DNA from 3 places in the Moritella sp. 28 genome. Region 3 is predicted to be linked to each of the others. Evidence: predicted binding sites of a transcription regulator. Region 3 holds the regulator's gene; each other region holds the start of a gene.
The links. The regulator sigma-54, encoded in region 3, starts transcription at its own class of promoters, with help from an activator protein. The targets are predictions, from matches to a motif close to GTTGGCACGNNNNTNGNNT.
Positions count from the first base shown of each region.

Region 1: the regulator sigma-54 is predicted to act here: its motif matches at 5,776-5,794, upstream of glnA (glutamate--ammonia ligase).
Region 2: the regulator sigma-54 is predicted to act here: its motif matches at 5,235-5,253, upstream of fliE (flagellar hook-basal body complex protein FliE).

Region 1 covers NZ_CP056121.1:4,955,303-4,962,400, reverse strand. The annotation lists gene HWV02_RS22110 (hypothetical protein) at 1-187, opposite strand, end outside; gene HWV02_RS22105 (PilZ domain-containing protein) at 398-1,015, shown strand; gene glnG (nitrogen regulation protein NR(I)) at 1,061-2,479, opposite strand; gene glnL (nitrogen regulation protein NR(II)) at 2,491-3,543, opposite strand; gene HWV02_RS22090 (DUF4124 domain-containing protein) at 3,646-4,167, opposite strand; gene glnA (glutamate--ammonia ligase) at 4,290-5,699, opposite strand; gene typA (translational GTPase TypA) at 6,220-7,098, shown strand, end outside.
Region 2 covers NZ_CP056121.1:1,136,523-1,143,620, reverse strand. The annotation lists gene fliI (flagellar protein export ATPase FliI) at 1-1,269, opposite strand, end outside; gene HWV02_RS05240 (flagellar assembly protein FliH) at 1,269-2,069, opposite strand; gene fliG (flagellar motor switch protein FliG) at 2,097-3,140, opposite strand; gene fliF (flagellar basal-body MS-ring/collar protein FliF) at 3,133-4,842, opposite strand; gene fliE (flagellar hook-basal body complex protein FliE) at 4,865-5,194, opposite strand; gene HWV02_RS05220 (sigma-54 dependent transcriptional regulator) at 5,316-6,707, opposite strand; gene HWV02_RS05215 (PAS domain-containing sensor histidine kinase) at 6,712-7,098, opposite strand, start outside.
Region 3 covers NZ_CP056121.1:234,459-241,556, forward strand. The annotation lists gene hpf (ribosome hibernation promoting factor) at 97-384, opposite strand; gene HWV02_RS01090 (RNA polymerase factor sigma-54) at 416-1,933, opposite strand; gene lptB (LPS export ABC transporter ATP-binding protein) at 1,983-2,708, opposite strand; gene lptA (lipopolysaccharide transport periplasmic protein LptA) at 2,724-3,185, opposite strand; gene lptC (LPS export ABC transporter periplasmic protein LptC) at 3,208-3,768, opposite strand; gene kdsC (3-deoxy-manno-octulosonate-8-phosphatase KdsC) at 3,765-4,313, opposite strand; gene HWV02_RS01115 (KpsF/GutQ family sugar-phosphate isomerase) at 4,315-5,286, opposite strand; gene HWV02_RS01120 (calcium/sodium antiporter) at 5,334-6,302, opposite strand; gene HWV02_RS01125 (BolA family protein) at 6,628-6,885, shown strand; gene murA (UDP-N-acetylglucosamine 1-carboxyvinyltransferase) at 6,897-7,098, shown strand, end outside.

The sequences.
Region 1 (7,098 bases), 380 kb from region 3:
TAATATCAATCTTGTTGCTAAGGGCACCGCGTCGATCATGAACACGGCGCTCATAACGAGAGCAATGATTTAATGAACGTTGCCGCCGCTCATGGCGGTGACGTTTTTCCATAATAAACTCGCCTTTTACTTCTATCGTTTCTATTAGACAGACTTCATTATTTATATTATCTAGATTTACTTCCATGTTCGGCTCCATTGTTGCTACATCGGAATCGTTATTTGTTAATACTTACTTTTATGACAGTGCATCAAGCTCACAGTTTTTATATTTGCAAGGTTAAAGCTGTTCTGGTTTACTAAGATTAGTATAACTAGATGAAAATGTAATTTAAATTACTCCCACTCTTTGTATAGCAAACAGGATGTTTCTCGACAAAGTAATAAAGGTTTTTTCATGCCAAAGAAAGTGACGGATATTTTAACTCAAGATGAACTTAATTTATTACAGGAAGTAATTGAAAGTCATGCTGATGATGTTAGCCGTGAAGTATGTATTTCGCACATTTCAAAAAAAATGCTGGATGTATTAGCGCAATCTGATGACATTGTATTGGTAACGCAAAGCGAACAAAAGGAATTTCGTTTTCCGCTTTATCTTATTAGTGATGGCTATAGCGATGAGCTAAAGGAGCTTGGTCCTCCCGATATCATTGATCATAAAGGTGGAGAAGGGCGTTATTGGCGCCTGTCGGATCCTAAAGGTTTAAAGGTATTTGATCCGAAAGGTGAAGTCTTATTGGGGGCTGTTCTGAATATATCGACGTCGGGATTATTTATGTTATGCAGTGCGCAGCAATTTTCGTCTATTGATTTTAACCTTCAAAAAGGGGACCGTGTGAACTTTTATTTAAAGATTCCACAACGTGGTTTTCATTTAGTTAAGGCTAACGTTGTACGGATTGAAAATGAAAATAATAATGGCAAAGGGCTGGCGTTGAATTTTGATATTGATAATGACTTAGCTTTGATACTCCATAATTATATTATTGAGAAACATGACTCACTGAATTAGTAAGCGGCAGTTAACTTAAAGAATAGGTTAACTGCCTAAGCATAATTAATTAATATCGAGTTCCTTCAACTTACGGGTGAGAGTATTACGACCCCAACCCAGTAGTTTTGCTGCATCTTGTTTATGACCTTGTGTGTACTCGAGTGCGGTTTGTAACATGATACGTTCAAAATCGGGCATTGCTTCAGCAAGGATATCACTCTGTCCTGATGCGAGTTGCTGTGCCGTCCAGGTTTTTAATTGTGTGCGCCAGTCGCCACTTTGAGCCGCGCTACCATGACTTATTAAAGGCGATTGCTCTTCGGTGATCTCAGAAGGTAAATCAGCAATGAATATTTCTTGGCCGCTGGCCATCACGGTTAACCAACGACAAATATTTTCAAGTTGGCGAACGTTACCGGACCAATGATGATTGGCTAAATAGGTTTGTGCTTCTTTACTGAGAATTTTGGTTTCGACACTCAGCTCTTTACCCGCTCTGATTAAAAAATGATTGGCGAGTTTAGGAATATCTTCTCGACGTTCATTTAACGATGGAATATGAATACGAATGACGTTCAAACGATGGAATAAGTCTTCACGAAAACTACCATCAGCTACTTTCTTTTCTAAGTTTTGATGCGTTGCTGCGATGATTCGTACATCCACGCTCACCGGAGAATGGCCCCCTACACGGTAAAACTGCCCATCAGAAAGTACCCGCAATAATCGCGTTTGAATATCAATCGGCATATCCCCGATCTCATCTAAAAATAGGGTACCGCCATTAGCTTGTTCAAAGCGACCATTACGCACACCTGCTGCGCCAGTGAAAGCACCTTTTTCATGACCAAAAAGTTCTGATTCAATCAAATCTTTGGGTATTGCAGCCATGTTTAAGGCAATGAATTCGTTATTTACGCGTGGGCTGTGTTTGTGTAGCGCTTGTGCAACTAATTCTTTACCTGTGCCAGATTCACCATTAATTAATACGCTGATCGAAGAACGTGATAAGCGACCGATAGCGCGAAATACTTCCTGCATGGCCGGTGCTTCACCAATAATTTCAGTCACTGGCGCGACTTTATTATTTTTACGGCGGTTTTTGCTTTGCTCTTTGGCATGAGTCACTGCACGAGTCGCTAAGGATACGGCTTCATCAATATCAAACGGTTTTGGTAAGTATTCAAATGCACCAGCCTGATACGCATTGACTGCACTGTCGAGATCGGAATGGGCAGTCATTATGATGATCGGGAGGTCAGGGTGAATGGCATGTACTTTATTCATTAATTCTAACCCGCTCATTTCTGGCATGCGGATATCAGAAATAATGATATCTGGCTGTTCGAATTCGAGTTTATTTAATAAGGCATGCGCACCACTAAATGCAGAGGTTTCAAATTTCTGTGATTTTAATGCTTTGTCGAGAACCCAGCGGATAGAACTATCGTCATCGACAATCCAAACTGTTGCTGTTGTCATAGTTTAATCCTTTATTTTCTTAGTGGCAGATAAATGGCAAATTCGGTATGACCTGGCCAGCTATGGCACTCAATTTTCCCCTTGTGTTGCTTAATCAGGTTTTGAGCAATAGAAAGTCCAAGTCCGGTGCCGCCTTCACGTGCAGTAACCATTGGGTAGAACAAGGTATCTTTAATGTGCTCTGGAATACCGGGTCCGTTATCAATGATTTTTATTTCAGCACATAAGCGATATTTCTGTCCTTGGATATTCACTTGATGTGCTGTACGCGTAATAATTTTAATGATGCCATGTTCTTTTAGTATTTGAACGGCATTACTAATTATATTAAGTAGTGCTTGTTGTAATAGGTCTGGTTCCATCTCAAAATCAGGTATTGATGGATCATAATCTCGTTCGATAATAATACCTGACGGTAAATCAAACTCGACTAACTGTTTTACTTTTTCAATGACGGAATGAATATTTAAAATGGTTTGCTGACCAGGCTTTTGTGGCCCCAATAAACGGTCAACTAGCGTCCGTAATCGATCGGCTTGTTCGATGATAATACCTGTAAATTCTTTTAATTCCGGCGTTGGTAGTTCTTTCTCTAATAATTGTGCGGCGCCACGTAATCCCCCGAGTGGGTTTTTAATTTCATGGGCCAAGCCACGTACTAATTCTTGTGCAGCTTGCTGTTGTACGTGTTGATAAAGTTCTTGGCTAATTTTCTTTTGTAAGTCTATTTGTCTCGCTTCAATTAGAACACAGACTTCCGAGTTAAAGTTCGTTAATGTTGCTGAAATTTCGACTAATAGTTGGCGATCATCAATGACTAATGATACTTCATTATCAGTAAATCCTTGCCCTGTTTTAATTATGCTTGCTAATAATGAAAGGTCGAGTGTTGTATGTTCGATGATATCCGTGATCTTCACATCAAGCACACGACTGGCACTGGATCCTAATAGTTGTTCACCCGCTGGATTGAGATATTTTATATACAGATCATGATTGAGAACGAAAACCGAAGAAACTAAGCTATTCATTAATGACTGTTGAGGTTCTGGGAGCATTACCATGGCACTTCCTTATTAGGATAAACATCCCGTGACTGAACGCACCAATTCGGTGCTCACTTTAAAATATTACTGTACAGCGTGGTGAAATTAAAGCGGAAATGCTTAGTTGGCCTTAAATCGATGTAAATAAACAGTAATGAGCTCTGATGATGCAATTACCTTGCCTAAGTTGTTAATTATTTGTAACTGTAATTTATGCGTACCAATGGGTACGTTTGTGACATCAAATTGCTTCTCAATTTGCTCACTATAAGTAATGCCATCAATTAATAAACGAATACTTGAACCGTACAGCAGTGTTGAACTGAGAGTGGCAGACACTGTGATTTCGCCAGTATTACTGCGTATTGTTTGTTGATCGCGTGGTGTGCTGATATGAATGCTACTTGGCGTGACTGATTTGTCATTCATTGTGGTTTTTGCATGACTTGTTTTCGGAGGAATTGATTGAGTAAGAGAGTCAATGGAAGGTGGAGTTAGCTTCACATCAATTTCTTTGGCTGATGCTGGTTTACTTTCATCATCCGAAAAGTGGGTAATACCTTGTTCATCAGTCCATTGATAAATAGCGGCAACACTAGTATAGCTTGTGATTATTAATATGAATAACATTACGTATTTCATGGCGACATCCTGTCTTTGATTACTTGATTTGTATGGTTATTTTCACCTAGTTACATTTATTTCACAAATAAAAAACCCGCTAAATAGCGGGTTTTTTGATATTAATTTTTATTAATAAGAAATTATACGCTGTAGTACATTTCAAACTCAACTGGGTGAGTTGTCATGTTCAGTCTTTCAACTTCTTCTTCTTTTATTGCAATGTAAGCATCGATTGTATCGTCAGCCATTACATCGCCAGCCGTTAAGAAGTCACGGTCAGTATCTAGTGCTGATAGTGCTTCTTGTAGTGAAGAGGCAACTTGTGGAATTTCTGCTGCTTCTTCTGCTGGAAGGTCGTATAGATCTTTATCCATTGCATCACCAGGGTGAATACGGTTTTTAATACCGTCAATACCTGCCATTAACATCGCAGAGAATGCTAAGTATGGGTTTGCTGCTGGATCTGGGAAACGAACTTCAATACGTGTCGCTTTTGGCGATGGTACGATTGGGATACGGATTGATGCAGAACGGTTACGCGCTGAGTAAGCTAGCATTACTGGTGCTTCAAAACCTGGGACTAAACGTTTGTACGAGTTAGTTGCTGGGTTAGCAAATGCGTTAATTGCTTTTGCGTGCTTGATGATACCACCAATGTAATGAAGTGCAGTTTCAGAAAGACCGCCATACAGATCACCAGAAAAAATGTTTTCGCCATTTTTCTGTAGTGATTGGTGACAATGCATGCCTGAACCGTTATCGCCTACAAGTGGCTTAGGCATAAATGTTGCTGTTTTGCCGTAAGCGTGTGCAACATTATGGATAACGTATTTAGTGATTTGAACTTCATCCGCTTTTTCAACGATTGAGTTATATAGTGCTGCGATCTCGTTTTGACCTGCTGTCGCTACTTCATGGTGATGCGCTTCAACTGTTAAGCCCATTTCTTCCATTATTAGGCACATTGCACTACGGATGTCTTGTGCAGAGTCAACTGGTGATACTGGGAAGTAACCACCTTTAACACCTGGACGGTGACCCATGTTGCCGCCTTCGTACTCTTTATCAGAGTTCCAAGAAGCTTCTTCAGCGTCAATCTTGTACATACTACCTGACATGTCAGTTTTGTACTTAACATCATCAAATAGGAAGAATTCTGGTTCAGGACCGAAGAATACATCATCAGCGATACCTGTTGAGCGTAAGTATGCAAGTGCACGCTTTGCTACTGAACGTGGGTCACGGCTATAACCTTGCATTGTTGCAGGTTCGAGTACGTCACAACGAAGGTTCAGAGTTGTTGCTTCTGTGAACGGGTCAAGTACAGCTGTTGCCGGATCTGGCATTAAAATCATGTCAGATTCGTTGATGCCTTTCCAACCTTCAATTGATGAACCATCAAACATTTTACCTTCTTCAAAGAAGCCGGCATTAACTTGATGATGTGGTAGAGATACGTGCTGCTCTTTACCTTTAGTATCTGTAAAACGTAAATCTACAAATTTAACGTCTTGTTCTTTAATTAGAGCTAATACGTTTTCTGCTGACATAAAAAATAACCTCCGGTGTCATCAATATGATGGCTTAATTTAAAGTGGCTGACTGTAAACAATCATGATTTAAATAATGCCATATATGTGCCAACTATTTAAGTTGTTGATTTTATTGCTTTAGTGTGCGTATTCTCCCTTGCTCCAATCTATTGCTGCACGAAGATCGTGCGTGCTACGCACTTGTTTGGTGCAGCGATTGTTGCGGTAAAAAAACGCGTACATTTACTATTACTAAGTTCGATATTATGGTTTATTTTCAGGGATTACCAGTAAAATCGTATTCAAATATAGTTGATAAAACGTCTCATCTGTAAGTCTAATTGATCACTGTGTGATACGGCCTATATTTATTTATATTTTGTGTGCTAAAAGCCCATTTAGTGGCTATTGCTTGGTTTTTAAATAAAATAAATTGCAATCATTTTACTCTGTGCCAAAATTTTGCTAGGTAGATCACAAGGAGGCGGTTACAATACCGCCTAATTTTTACCCATATAAAATATATAGAGGCATCACAGTGCTAGATAAACTACGCAACATTGCGATTATCGCTCACGTTGACCACGGTAAAACTACTTTAGTTGACAAGTTATTAGAACAGTCAGGTACTTTAGAGAAACGTGGTGGTAATGAAGAACGTGTAATGGATTCTAACGATCTTGAAAAAGAACGTGGTATTACAATTCTTGCTAAGAATACTGCTATTACATGGAAAGATTACCGTATCAACATCGTAGATACTCCAGGACACGCCGATTTCGGTGGTGAAGTTGAGCGTATTATGTCTATGGTTGATAGTGTTTGCTTAATCGTTGATGCTGTTGATGGTCCTATGCCACAAACGCGTTTCGTAACGCAAAAAGCATTTGCACATGGCCTTAAGCCAATTGTTGTTATCAACAAAATCGATAAACCTGGTTCTCGCCCTGAATGGGTTATGGATCAAATCTTCGATCTGTTTGATAACCTAGGCGCAACTGATGAACAGCTAGATTTTAAAGTTGTTTACGCATCTGCACTTAATGGTTGGGCTAACGTTGAGTCTGAAGAAGCTACTGAAAACATGGAACCTTTATTCCAAGCTATCGTTGATGGTGTTTCTGCTCCAGAAGGCGATCGTGATGGTGATTTCCAAATGCAAATCTCGCAACTTGATCACAACTCATATGTTGGCGTGATCGGTGTTGGCCGTGTAACACGTGGTTCTGTTAAACCAAATCAACAAGTTAGTGTTATTTGTGCTGATGGTCATATCCGTAACGGTAAAGTAGGTACTGTACTTGGTTACATGGGTCTTGAGCGTCATGAAACTGAAGAAGCGCAAGCTGGCGATATCATCGCAATCACAGGTCTAGGTCAACTTAAGATTTCTGACACTATCTGTGCGCCTTCTGCT
Region 2 (7,098 bases), 900 kb from region 3:
AACTTCTTTCATACCTTGCTGTAAAAATTGGTCCATTGCTGGTTTTAAGCGAATAGCGCGATCAATTTTTGCATCCGCACCTTGGTTATAAGCGCCAATCGAAACCAAGTCTTTGTTCTGTTGATATAGCGAGTAAGCTTGCTTGAATCCGCGAGCGGCAGCTTGATGAAAATCAGTCGTCACCATCGGCATAACACGGCTAATAGATTTTTCAATATCAATCGCAGGATAGTGCCCCGCATCTGTTAACTCTCGAGACAATACGATATGCCCATCAAGAATGGCGCGTGACGCATCTGCAATAGGGTCTTGTAAATCATCACCTTCTGTTAATACGGTAAAAAATGCGGTAATCGAACCTTGCTCGTCACTACCGTTACCGGCACGCTCTACCAGCTGTGGCAATTTTGCAAATACTGACGGTGGATAACCTTTCGTTGCCGGTGGCTCACCGACCGCTAAAGCAATTTCACGCTGTGCTTGCGCAAAACGAGTCAATGAATCCATTAACAGTAATACGTTCAACCCTTGATCACGGAAGTATTCCGCTAACGCCAATGAAGTTTCACAACCTTTTAGACGCATCAACGGCGAGGCATCTGCTGGAGCAGCAACGACAACAGAGCGTGCAAGCCCTTCTTCACCGAGGATCTCTTCAATAAATTCTTTTACTTCTCGGCCACGCTCACCGATCAAGCCAACGATTACAACATCCGCAGTTGAACCGCGAGTCATCATACCTAACAGCACACTCTTACCCACACCGGAACCAGCGAAAAGCCCCATACGCTGACCTTGACCAACGGTAAGCATCGCATTGATGGCTTTAACACCCACATCAAGTGGTCGTGAGATTTTTTTACGCGCCAGCGGATTAATACGCTTGGCAGTAAAAGACGTAGTTTGTCCGGTAATGATCTCGCCTTTACCGTCAATCGGCTTACCAACACCATCTAATACACGCCCAAGTAGTTCCATACCAACTGGAATACCTTGCGTCTCATTTAGTGGTGTCACTTTTGCGCCAGGAATAATACCTATCACTTGCTCACTGGGCATTAAAAATAATTTATCGCCATCAAAGCCGACAACCTCAGCATCCATCAGGCCATTGTCAGTTTCAACAGAGCACAAACTGCCAATCGCAGCCCGGCAACCAATCGCTTCCAGTGTTAAACCAACCACGCGAGTAAGCTTACCTGCAACGGTTGGCTTATTCGCCAGAGAGTCAGTTTTCAATTGTTGTAATCGAGTCAGTAATTCCGTCATTATGCACCCGGTTTATTGGTAATAAGGAACTGACGCATCATCTGTTTTATACGTTGTTCCATTAACAATTCAACCGAAGATACGTCGTTATTAATAACCAAGTCACCTTGTTTCATCATCGGTTCTGAAATTAATACCCAATCACGCTTTACGCACTCTTCAACAGAATAGTATTCATTGATCACCGCTAAATCATCAGGATGTAATGTTATGGTAATTTTTTGTTCAAGCACAGGTAAAGCATCCAACGCGAGCTTTAATGTCTGCAGTAATATATCGTGATTAAACGTAACTTCGGTCTTAATTAATTCTTCTGCTAAACCTGTTGCTACGCGAATTAATTCGTTTTCAACTTCACTATTTACCGCGGCAAGAGGTGTATGCATTTGCGTTTGCAATTGTTCCCAAGCCAAAGCCTTATCAACAATTTGTTGCTGGCCATCAGCTAAGCCTTGCGCTAGACCTTGCGCCAAACCGTCGGTTTCACCTTTGCTAAGACCGTCAGCTGTACCGCTCGTGAGTCCATCTTGATAACCCAATTCTTTACCTTCATTGTAACCGTCGTCATATGCAGCTTGGCGTATTGCATCAAGTTCTTCTGCCGTCATAGGCTGAGGTTCAACGTCTTCAACCTGTTCACCTGTAACAAGCTTACCTTCATACCAATCAGATTTCATACCAAGCGCATTGGTATTTAATGCGGCAGCTTGAGTCTGTTCAAAATCCGGTAAATACCAATCCTCAATTTGATGGTCACTACTATCAAGTGGTGAAAACGTTGATTTTAAAGACTCTGTCATTCCACTTTACCATTAATAATCATGCAATTATAAGAAATCATCGCCACCACCTCCGCCTAACATAATTTCACCACTATCCGCTAAGCGACGCGCGATTGATAAGATCTCTTTCTGCGCAGACTCCACTTCGCTAACACGAATTGGTCCCATAGCTTCCAGATCATCTTCCAGAATTTCAACTTGGCGTTTCGACATATTCTTAAAGATCTTATCTTTAAGCTGATCGTCGGCACCTTTAAGTGCTTTTTGTAATTGTTCTTGTGCTACTTCACGCAGTAGTGCTTGAATACCACGATCATCAACATCAATCAGATTTTCAAACACAAACATAAGGTCTTGGATCTGCTGACTAATCTCTTCATCAGACTCACGAATAGCATCCATTAATTGGCCTTCGATATTGGTATCGAGGTAATTCATAATATTTGCGGCTGCTTTCAGACCACCCATCTTCGCGGCTTGAGCGCCAGATTGACCAGCAAACTGTTTCTCCATGATCTCGTTTAATTCATGCAGAGCTGCGGGCTGTACTTCTTCTAGATTAGCAATACGCATCATTAAATCAATACGCACCTTATCTTGGAATTGCGATAAAATTTCAGCTGACTGTTCAGGTTCTAAATAAGATAATACAATAGTTTGGATCTGCGGATGCTCATTATGAATGATACTAGCTACCTGACGTGCATCCATCCATTTCAATGAATCGAGACCTTTAGCGCCACTACCCATAATAATTTGATCAACCAGATTACCGGCTTTGTCAGCACCCAGCGCGGCTGTTAATGCATTTCGAACGAAGTCTTCGCTGCCCACACCAATATTAGTGAACTTTTGAATGTCATCAATAAACGCACGGTGCACACCCGCTACTTTCACCTGAGAAAAATCTTTCATGGATGCCATTGCCATACCCAAGCGCTGCACTTGTTTCGGCTCTAACTGGCGGAAAATAATGGCAGCATCTTGTTCATTTAAACTCAACATTAAGATCGCAGAACGCTCAATACCAGTTAAGGTTGTTGCATCGAACTTTGGCGTTGTCGCTACTTGTTTATTAGAATCAGGCATCTTCTATCATCCATTCTTTAATTACTAATGCAGTTAAGTCAGGTTCGTTAGCAACCAGTGCACGAACCGCTTCTAACAAATCTTCGTCTTTGTGTAAGTTCGGTAATTGTAAATGACCTCTGCGCATTGCAAAGTCCGTATCCACATCGGTATCGGCAGTAAGCAATTGCATATCTTCGTCATTTTCAATCGCACTGATACCTAAATCTAAATCTTCTACTTTTTCTTCCGGTTCGTTGTTAATTAAGCGTTTAATCATAGGACGAATAATCGCCATGATTAATATCACAATGACGATTAAGCTAGCAGCAATACGTACGGCACGCCAGAACCATTCTTCTTCCCAAATTGGAAGTTCAGCCATCGCAGCCAATTCAGGGCGATTAAATGGGATAGCAACCACCTCAAGAGCATCACCTCGGTTAACATTAAAGCCCACGCCACCTTGTAAAACACGACGGATATTGGCGAGTTCGGCTTGACTACGAGGTTCCCTCACCAGTGTTCCATCGGCTCCTGTACTATTGATGTAATCTATCGCAACAGACACACTTAAGCGCCGAATAACACCGGTTTGTGATTTAGTGTGACTGATTGTTGTATCAAGTTCATAATTTCGCGTTGATTCTTTTTGAGATTGACCAATAGGACGAGCTGCGGCATTCTCTCCAGCTGCCTCTTCAGGTATATCCGCGTCTAGTGGAGGTTGATTGGTTAATGCCCCCGGAATACCTTGACTATCATTACCAATCGATTGACGCTCTAATAACATTTCACTGCGTATTGCAGGTAAATCGGGATTAAAACGTTTTTGTGTTTGCTCTGTCACACTAAAGTCCATTGATACATCAACTTCAGCGGTATAATTACTGACACCTAAGATAGGGATAAGTATAGAATCTATTTTATCTCGGTACTCACGTTCATGATTTTGTACAATTTCAAATTCACGTCGACCTTTTGCAGCCATCATGTCTTGACTGCCCGAGTTCAGCAAGCGGCCATTTTGATCAGTCAAGGTTACGCGGGTGGGTTCTAAGCCTTGAACAGCAGAAGCAACCAATTGCACCATAGCATCAATATTTTCTTGCGAGATTGCGTTGCTGTTACGTACCGTTAATACAACTGTTGCACTGGGCTTCTTGTCGCGCTTAGCAAACACATTTTCTTTTGGGATGGCTAATAATACTTGTGCCTTTGATACATGTTTAAATTCTGTTAATGCCCGTGATATTTGACGTTCACGACCCAATTTTAAACGTTCTCGTTCGACACGCTGGCTGACACCAAAGCCCATATCTTTCATCAAAATATCGTCACCTTCTAATTCTGCAGTGACGAGTCCTGAGCGACGTAATCGTAATTTAATGTCTTGATACTGCTCAGCAGGAACAGAGATCGTATCACCATTAATTTTATATTCTATTTTCTGTTGGTCTAAAAATTCGAGGGTTTCAATGAGTTCAACCGTTTGATACGTACCTAAAGGACGCATTTCAGGCTCTTTGCCCCAGAGTAAAATAAATACCACTAAGGTTAGCGAGATCGCTAATGCTAAGATTAGGATGATTTGACGTAAGATATCGGCATTAGTGAAAAAACCAAATGCTGAGCTTTTTTGCTCATTTTCATCTAGTTGCGCTAAATCATTACCCATATCGTCATTACTTACGATACCTGTATTTGAAGCTATGTCAGCCACAGAGTTACTCCTTTACCCGAGATTAAACAGGCATACTCATTATTTCTTTATAAGATTCGATCAATTTGTTACGAACCTGTACCGTAGCATCGAATGCTATCCCCGATTTTTGCGATGCTATCATAACATCACTTAGGGACACACTGCGATCACCTTGATCGAAACGGGTGCGTAAATCACCAGTATTTTGCTGTAATCCGTTAACACTATCCATTGCTTGCTGCAACATATCACCAAAATTGGCAGATGTTGTGGTTGGCGCTTTTACCGCGGTAGGATCTGCTTCAAATTTAGTCGCCTGTAACGACATGCTTTGCATTTCGGAGTAGAGATTATTGGCTGCGATATTCATTGATTATCCTCGTTGTCATATTTTTGACCTACCTTGAGAGGAGCAATTAACATGCCAACAAAAAAAAGACCGTAACTTCAATTGATTACGGCCTTTTTATAACGATTGTTTTTATAAATAGTTATGCAGGGATTTCGATGCCTTGCTCTCGCATTTTCGCTAATTTATAGCGCAATGTACGTGGACTGATACCCAATTTTTCTGAAACGTTTTTACGCACGCCATTACAGCCAATCAAGGTTTCCAAAATAATTTGATACTCTTGTTGACGTAATTCGTTACCTAAAGGCTCGTTGGGTTGATTAATACTGCGCACAGGGATTTCCGATTTAATATGTAGCTGTGGCACTTGAGCAATCGGCGCTATGACTTGAAAATCTGCGGCAGTAAAATCTTCTAAAATAAGATCTGCATCTTTTATTTTCCCATCAACCGCTAAAATCATAGCGCGTTGGATCACGTTGTCCAATTCACGTACATTACCCGGCCAATGATAAATCTGTAACTTCGCCTTCGCGCAGTTAAGTAATTCTAACGTTGGAATATTATTTTGTTTGCAGTGTAATTTTAATAAATGTTCCGCAATCGGTAAAATATCACCTTTACGCTCAGTTAACGGTAGCCAAGCTAATGGGAATACATTTAAGCGATAATATAAATCTTCTCTGAAATCACCATTCGAGACAGCTTGTTTCATATTACGGTTACTGGTAGCAATGACTCGTATATTAAGTTTAATGGTTTTACGGCTACCTAAGCGCTCAACTTCACGCTCTTGCAATACCCGTAATAATTTAACTTGCAACGATAAGTCCATTTCCGAGATCTCATCCAGTAAAATGGTACCGTTTTGTGCTTGCTCAAATTTTCCTGGGCATGCTTGTATCGCGCCAGTAAATGCGCCTTTTTCATAACCAAACAGTGTTGCTTCTAACATATTATCTGGGATAGCCGCACAGTTAATAGCCACAAATGGACCGTCATAACGCAGTGAATTATCATGAATATAACGTGATAGCACTTCTTTACCCGTTCCACTTGGACCTGTCACCATGACCGTTGCATCTGATTTAGCCACTTTACGCGCCAAACTTAATAGTTGCTCTGTTTTCTCATCACCGTAACAAGGTGTGCGCTTAGCTATTTTTTGTGGTGGTACATAACGACCAACCTGATTAATCAATACTTCTGGAGAGAAAGGTTTACCAATGTAGTCAACTGCACCATTACGCATTGCCGTTACCGCATCATCTACTTTGGCATAAGCCGTCATTAACAATACCGGTAAATCGGGGTGTTTTTGTTTAATATTATGCAGTAAAGTTAATCCCGTCATGCCACCCATTTGAATATCACTCACGACCATATCATAGGTTTTTTTACCTAATGCAATCAGTGCACTTTCACCGCTATCAACTTCATCGCACTCATAACCAGCCATTAATAAGGTATCAACTAAGGCTTCACGAAGACCTAAATCATCTTCAACTACAAGAATTTGAGAATGGGACATACTATTATCCACCTATTACCATTGGTTGAGGTTCTGCTACGCGATGTAGCGGTACGATTATACTAAAACGACTTCCTTCACCGACAGTTGAGTTCAACTCTAAACTGCCATGGTGCGCTTTCACCACACTTTGTACAACAGCAAGGCCAAGACCCGTGCCCTGTGATTTGGTGGTAAAGAAAGGTTCTAAGATTTTTGCTTGCATGAGCGTCGAGATCCCGGGACCATCATCAGATACCACAATTGCGACTTTGTCATCACCGGAGCGGACTGCAGAAATAGCGAGGTTAGCCCCTTGACCACAAGCGTGTAATGCATTTTGTATCAAATTGCCAATCGCACTAGAAAGTGCATTACGATTAGCTAGAATTAATAAATCGGGTTCGGGTAG
Region 3 (7,098 bases):
ATTGATTTGGATATGATATGTTTTAATTATGTCAGAAGCATTAATACCTAAAGGAAAAAGTGGTTTTCCTTTAGGTTATCTGTGGCGAGATTAAAATTAATGACGAATCAACTTCTCTTTATGCTTAATCACTTGGCGATCGAGCTTATCCAGTAAGCCATCAATTGCGGCATACATGTCATTGTGTTCATGCACGGCAAAGATCTCCCCCCCATTTAAATGTATTTTTGCTTCTGCAATTTGAAGTAATTTTTCGACATTTAAAATCACATGGATATTGTTTATATGATCAAAATGCCGTTCTAATTTGGAAAACTTGCTATCAACATAATCTTTCAGTGAGTCTGTAATGTTTACATGTCTACCGGTTAAATTAATTTGCATATATGTCTCCCCTATGAAGGTTGGATTAGCCTTATAATAGGCTTTTACGCTGATTAGACGGTGGTATACTTAGTGCCTCCCGATATTTTGCAATCGTACGTCTAGCCACTTTGATACCTTGATCAGCAAGTAAATCAGCAATCTTGCTGTCACTTAATGGTTTAATGACATTTTCTGCCGCGACCAATTTTTTTATTAATGCTCGAATAGCGGTTGATGAACATTCTCCGCCATTGTCAGTACTTACATGGCTTGAAAAGAAAAACTTAAGTTCAAAAATACCACGTGGTGTATGCATAAACTTCTGCGTTGTTACTCGTGAAATGGTTGACTCGTGCATTTCCACTTCTTCGGCAATATCATTTAAAACCATAGGTTTCATGGCTTCATCGCCATACTCAAAAAAATCAATTTGTCGTTGAACAATACTTTTAGTTACTTTTAGTAAGGTTTCATTACGGCTATCTAAGCTTTTAATAAACCATTTAGCTTCTTGTACATGCGTTCGAATAAACTGCCCATCGCTGCTACTACGATTGCTTGTCGACAAGTTTGAATATTCATTGTTCACTTTTAATCTTGGCACAATGTCAGGATTTAACTCGACTACCCACTGATTATTTTTTTTCTTTACTAAAACATCGGGAATTACATAAAGCCCTTCAGTCTGATCGATAACATTGCCAGGTCTGGGTTCTAGACTCTGAATTAATTGCATGATCTCTTTAAGCTGTGGTTCTTTTAATTTTGTCTTACGGCTTAATTGACGGTAGTCGCGATTGCCTAATAAATCCATGTGAGACTGAATTATTTGCTGACATTCTGTTAACCAAGGTGTGTTTTTAGGTAAATGCTGGAGTTGGATCAATAAACATTCTTGTAATGAACGCGCTGCAACGCCGATGGGATCGAAATGTTGAATACGCTTTAATACTGCTTCTATTTCGTCTAATTCAACTTGCTCTTCACTATTTTCTTTACTACTGTCGCTAAGTTCTTGGTGACCGTTATTGACGCTAGACAGGATGTCTTCACAAGTCTGATTAAGGTAGCCATGATCATCAATGCCATCAATAATCGCAACGGCAATAGCACGATCAGTGTCAGAAAATGGGGTTAATTCCATTTGCCACATGAGATGCTCGTATAAGCCTTCGCTGGTCTCACCTTGATAGACTTGGTCTAAACCATCAATACTGCTACCCGCACTGCTGTGAGTCTGTATTTGAGGGGTATAGACATCATCCCAATTACTGTCATTAGGCAATTCATCTGGCATGGCTTCACTGGCGAGCGCATCACTAACTTCTATTTGGCTGGCATCGGTAACTGTGTCGTTATTATTTGGATTATGCTCATCACTACTTTCTGTATCGTTTGCTTGAGCTGTGTTGGGATCTTCTTGTTCCAGTAGCGGATTACTGTCTAATGCTTCTTGAATCTCTTGTTGTAACTCCAAGGTCGATAATTGTAATAATCGAATCGCTTGTTGCAACTGTGGCGTCATTGCCAGAGATTGACTCATACGAAGTTGTAATGATGGCTTCATCTAACGACTACTCTCTCTTCCTTAAATGCGGTAACGTATCAATATCAAACTATAGTCGGAATTGATCACCAAGGTATACTTCTTTCACTTTTTCGTTGGATAAAATCTCTTCAGAAGTACCAGATGCGATCAAATGTCCATGGCTCACAATATAAGAGTGTTCACATACATCGAGTGTCTCACGTACGTTATGGTCGGTAATTAATACCCCTAAACCACGATCGCGCAGATGTTGAATAATTTTTTTAATATCACCTACCGAGATTGGATCAACGCCAGCAAAAGGTTCATCTAATAAAATAAACTTTGGATCTGCCGCAAGCGCGCGGGCAATCTCAACACGGCGGCGTTCACCACCCGATAAGCTCATGCCTAAACTATCGCGAATATGGGTGATATGGAACTCTTCTAATAATTCTTCTAACTTTTCTTCACGTTCGAAACGCGTGAGTTCAGTTCGTAACTCTAAGATTGCCATGATATTTTTCGTTACCGATAAACGACGAAAAATAGACGCTTCTTGGGGTAAGTAACCAATACCTTGTTGTGCACGAATATGCATTGGCTCATGCGTTAATTCTTGGTCATCAATGAAGATTTGTCCATGATCTCGCTTAACCAAGCCAACTACCATATAAAAGGTGGTGGTTTTACCTGCGCCATTAGGCCCGAGTAAACCAACAATTTGGCCTGATTCAACTTCGAGACTCACATCTGACACAACTTTTCGTTTGTTATAACTTTTTGCTAAGTGTGATACTTTTAAACGTGCCATATGAATTCATCTACTCTAATTAGTTTTGTTGTCTTCAGGAGTGAAAATAGTGATCACTCGATCAGATTCATGCTTGCCGCTTTCGGCTATCATTTCTTGTTTGTCAATTTGGTAGATAATCTTGTCACTTTTAACTTCGCTATCAGCTTGGCGTAAATGTGCATTTTTTGACAAGATTAAGCGTTTTTTACCTAGCTCGTAGCGGATCTCATCTGCTTCGCCATTAATTTTCTTACCGTCATCAAGCTCTTGATAAAAAGTGGCTGGCGACCCTATGGCAATCATTACTTCTGTGCCTTTTTCGCCAGAGCTTAAGACCGTGAGTTTATCGGCATGAATTAATGTCGTCCCTTGAGTCACCACGACACTATCATAAAATATGACTCGGTTCTCTTTAATAAACACTTCTTGACGTTTGGCATTAACGACTACATTCTCTGTAAAATCAGACTCTAATGCGAGGGCTGAATTACTCATGAATAATGTTAATAGTAAAACTTTATATTTTTTCATCATTAGTATAAATCGCTTCAACTTGCTTAAGGATAGTCATGTATTCTTGCTTTAAATCACCTTCAAGTCCGACACCTGTTTGATGAAATAAGTCCCCTGAAATGGTAATTAACTGATCGCTATGCACCAAATTTTCGGCAAGCTCTAATTGTAAATAACTGGTAGTAATGGCATCAATATAATCATTTTTTTTCATATTCTTGATGACAACATCGTTTCGTAGTGTTGCCACGTCGTCGCTACTGAAGTTACCTTCTTTTGCTTTGATTTTCCATGTCGCTTGTGCATTTTCATCATAAATAATAATAACGGGGTTAGTAAACATTGTCATGCCTAACTCACCATAATGCTCCATGCTATCTGCAAAAATGCGACGTATAATTTTTCCATCAATACTAAATTCAACGCTACGTAGTATTTGAGCGGTGAAATCAGGCTGATATTTGGTTGACTGTGCCGTTGCAGACTCGTCATCAGGCGAAAAAAAACGCCAAATACCAAGTGCACAAAGAAAGAGAATCACAATTCCTATGTTTTGGCGGCTCATACAGAGGTGCCCTGTGCTTGGTCTAAGATCCCTTTGGCCAATAGGATTAGATCTGCTAATTCTCTTACTGCACCAAAGCCACCACGAATAGAGGTGCTAAAGTCAGCACTTTTTTTAACAAGCGGGTGGGCATCGGCAACGGCAACACTGAGTCCACAAAGATTCATTACTGGTAAATCAATGACGTCATCACCAATATAAGCCACATGCTCTGGCGATATTTTTAGTTCTTCGAGCAGCATATTAAATGCGATCACTTTGTTGTCTTGGCCTTGATAGATATGCTTAACACCTAAACCTTGCATACGGTTAGCTACAATTGTCGATTGACGGCCAGTGATCACAGCAACTTCGATATCGGCATTAAGGAGTGATTTTACGCCAAAACCATCGCGAGTGTGAAAGGCTTTTAGTTCTTCACCGTCGTTTCCCATGTACACGCGGCCGTCAGAAAAAACACCATCTATATCACAAATGAGTAGTTTTAATGTTTTTGCTTTGGTTAAGATGTCTTGTGGGATTGGACCGTATAATGTATTGATCATTTTATAGTACACCTGCGCGTAGTAAGTCATGCATGTTGAAGGCGCCGACGGGCTCTTGTTGTTCATTGACGACAATTAAGCCGTTAACTTTTTTGTTTTCCATGACTGCAAGGGCTTCTGCAGCTAAGATATGTCTATTAATAGTAACACATCTTTGTGTCATTACTTCACTGATTGGGGTTTGGTGAATATCTATACGTGCATCAAGGATACGGCGTAAATCACCATCCGTGAAAATACCAACCAGCTTAGACCCGTTATTAACCGCCGTCATACCAAGCCCTTTGCTAGAGACTTCTAATAGCGCATCAGAGATTGTCTCGGTTTGTTGTACGCTTGGTACGTCGTTACCTTTATGCATAATGTCTGAAATACGTAATAATAATTTTCTGCCTAAGCTACCGCCGGGATGAGAGAGTGCAAAATCATCAGCGGTAAACCCTTTTGCTTCAAGTAAGGCTACAGCGATAGCATCACCCATCACTAGGCTTGCAGTAGTACTCGATGTAGGTGCTAATCCCAACGGGCAAGCTTCTTTATCAACTTTAATACATAAACTAATTTTTGCTTCGCGCGCCATGGTTGAATTATCATTACTTGTCATCGCAATAATGGGAATACTTAAACGTTTAAGTACTGGGTATAACGCTAAAATTTCATCTGATTCACCTGAATTAGATAACGCAATAACCACATCACCACGTTCAATCATACCAAGATCACCATGGCTTGCTTCGGCTGGATGCACAAAGAAAGCAGGGGTTCCGGTACTGGCTAATGTCGCGGCAATTTTATTGGCGATATGACCAGATTTACCCATGCCTGTCACAATGACTTTACCTTTACATTCGATTAATAATTCACAAGTCTCGGTAAACGTGGCATCAATATATTGGCTTAATTGAGAAATCGCTGCCGCTTCCGTGTTAATGACATTAAGCGCGCTTTGGCAATAGTTAAACTGACTCGACATGGTTACTCCCTAATGAAAATATTGTTTAATACTTAGACTAAACAATGTTAAATGCTACTAAATACAATGAATTGATACGCTACAAAACCAGCGAGTAAAATGGCACCTTCAACACGAGTAATACGTCCTGGACGGCCTCTAAAGCCCATTGCCATCACCAGCATTAACATAGTTGCGCCAAGCATATAATAGAAATCACGACTAATAATCGCCGGGTCAATCATGCCTGGAGCTAAAATACCTGGTAGTGATAATACAGCTAAGATATTGAATATATTAGAACCAATGATATTACCAATAGCAAGATCATCTTCACCTTTAAGTACACCAGTTACGGATGCGGCGAGTTCAGGTAAGCTAGTTCCAATAGCAATAATAGTTAGGCCGATCACTAAATCACTCATGCCAAAATACTGTGCAATAACAACGGCAGAATCTACAAGAAAATGTGAACTGACAGGTAATGCAATCATGCCGAAGACTAACCAAGCAACCGCTTTCCAGGTTGGTACACCTTCAGGTACGTCATCACTATGTTCTTGGATAAGTGGATCATTACTTGGACGTTTTAATGCTAGGATAGTTAAGGTGATGATAGTAATGAAGAAGAGTAATAATAAAATCACGCCTTCGTACATTTCCAGTTTTAAATCCCATAGCACAACACCCGCCAGTAGTGTGGTAATTAATACCATCGGGATCTCACGACGGATCGTTGCTGAGCCTACGAGCAGTGGTTTTATTAACGCGGTGATACCTAATACTAAGGTGATGTTGGTAATGTTAGAACCAATCGCATTACCAATAGCTGTGTTGGGTGAACCATTAAGTGATGCCGATACAGCGACCATCATTTCTGGCGCGGACGAACCCATCGCGACAATTGTCAGGCCAATAACCAGTGGTGAAATACCTAAGTTTCTCGCTAGTCCTGCGGCACCATAGACGAATTTATCGGCACTGATTACCAGGCCAATAAATCCAAGAATTAAAATAATAATATTTGTAGTTAACATCGGCACAGTTTAAAAATTGAATAAGTAAGAACACTATTTTCGGTCTTTTTGCACTGAAAGAAAAGGTAAATTGTTAAATCTTGTTTAGTATTCAAGATTGAAGGGGAAAAATCATCACATAGTTATGCTTTTATGATTGTGTATTATACCGATTACTTTTAGAATACTGGGCTATTTTAATACTTTAGTTTTAAGCGCAATTCTTTCAGCTAGATTGCCATTCACTTAAAACTAAACGTGCAGTTAAGGGTCTATTACAATAACGCTAGCGGCATGTACGGTTTTAACTACGCTTAGAATGGCGACATCATGGGATTTAAGTATTATGGATATTAAAGAATTACAAACATTGCTGGAGAATGAATATACGTTCCAGGAATTACACGTTAAAGGTGAAGGCAGCCATTATGAAGTTATCGCTGTCGCCGAGATGTTTGTCGGTATGAACCGTGTAAAAAAACAACAAGCTATTTATGCACCATTAAAAGAGCAGATTGCATCAAATAGTATTCATGCGTTATCCATCAAGGCATACACACCTGAAGAATGGATTCGCGAACGTAAATTCATATTACCTTCTTAGGCTGGATTAGAATGGATAAGTTTTTAATTAAAGGTCCTTGTCAGTTAAATGGCGATGTGACTATTTCGGGTGCTAAAAATGCTGCACTGCCGATTTTATTTGCCACATTGCTAAGTGATGAAACGATCACTCTTAAGAATGTTCCTGAATTAAGAGATATTAAGACCACGCTGCAATTGTTACGTGAGCTTGGTGCACAGGCTGAACGCAACG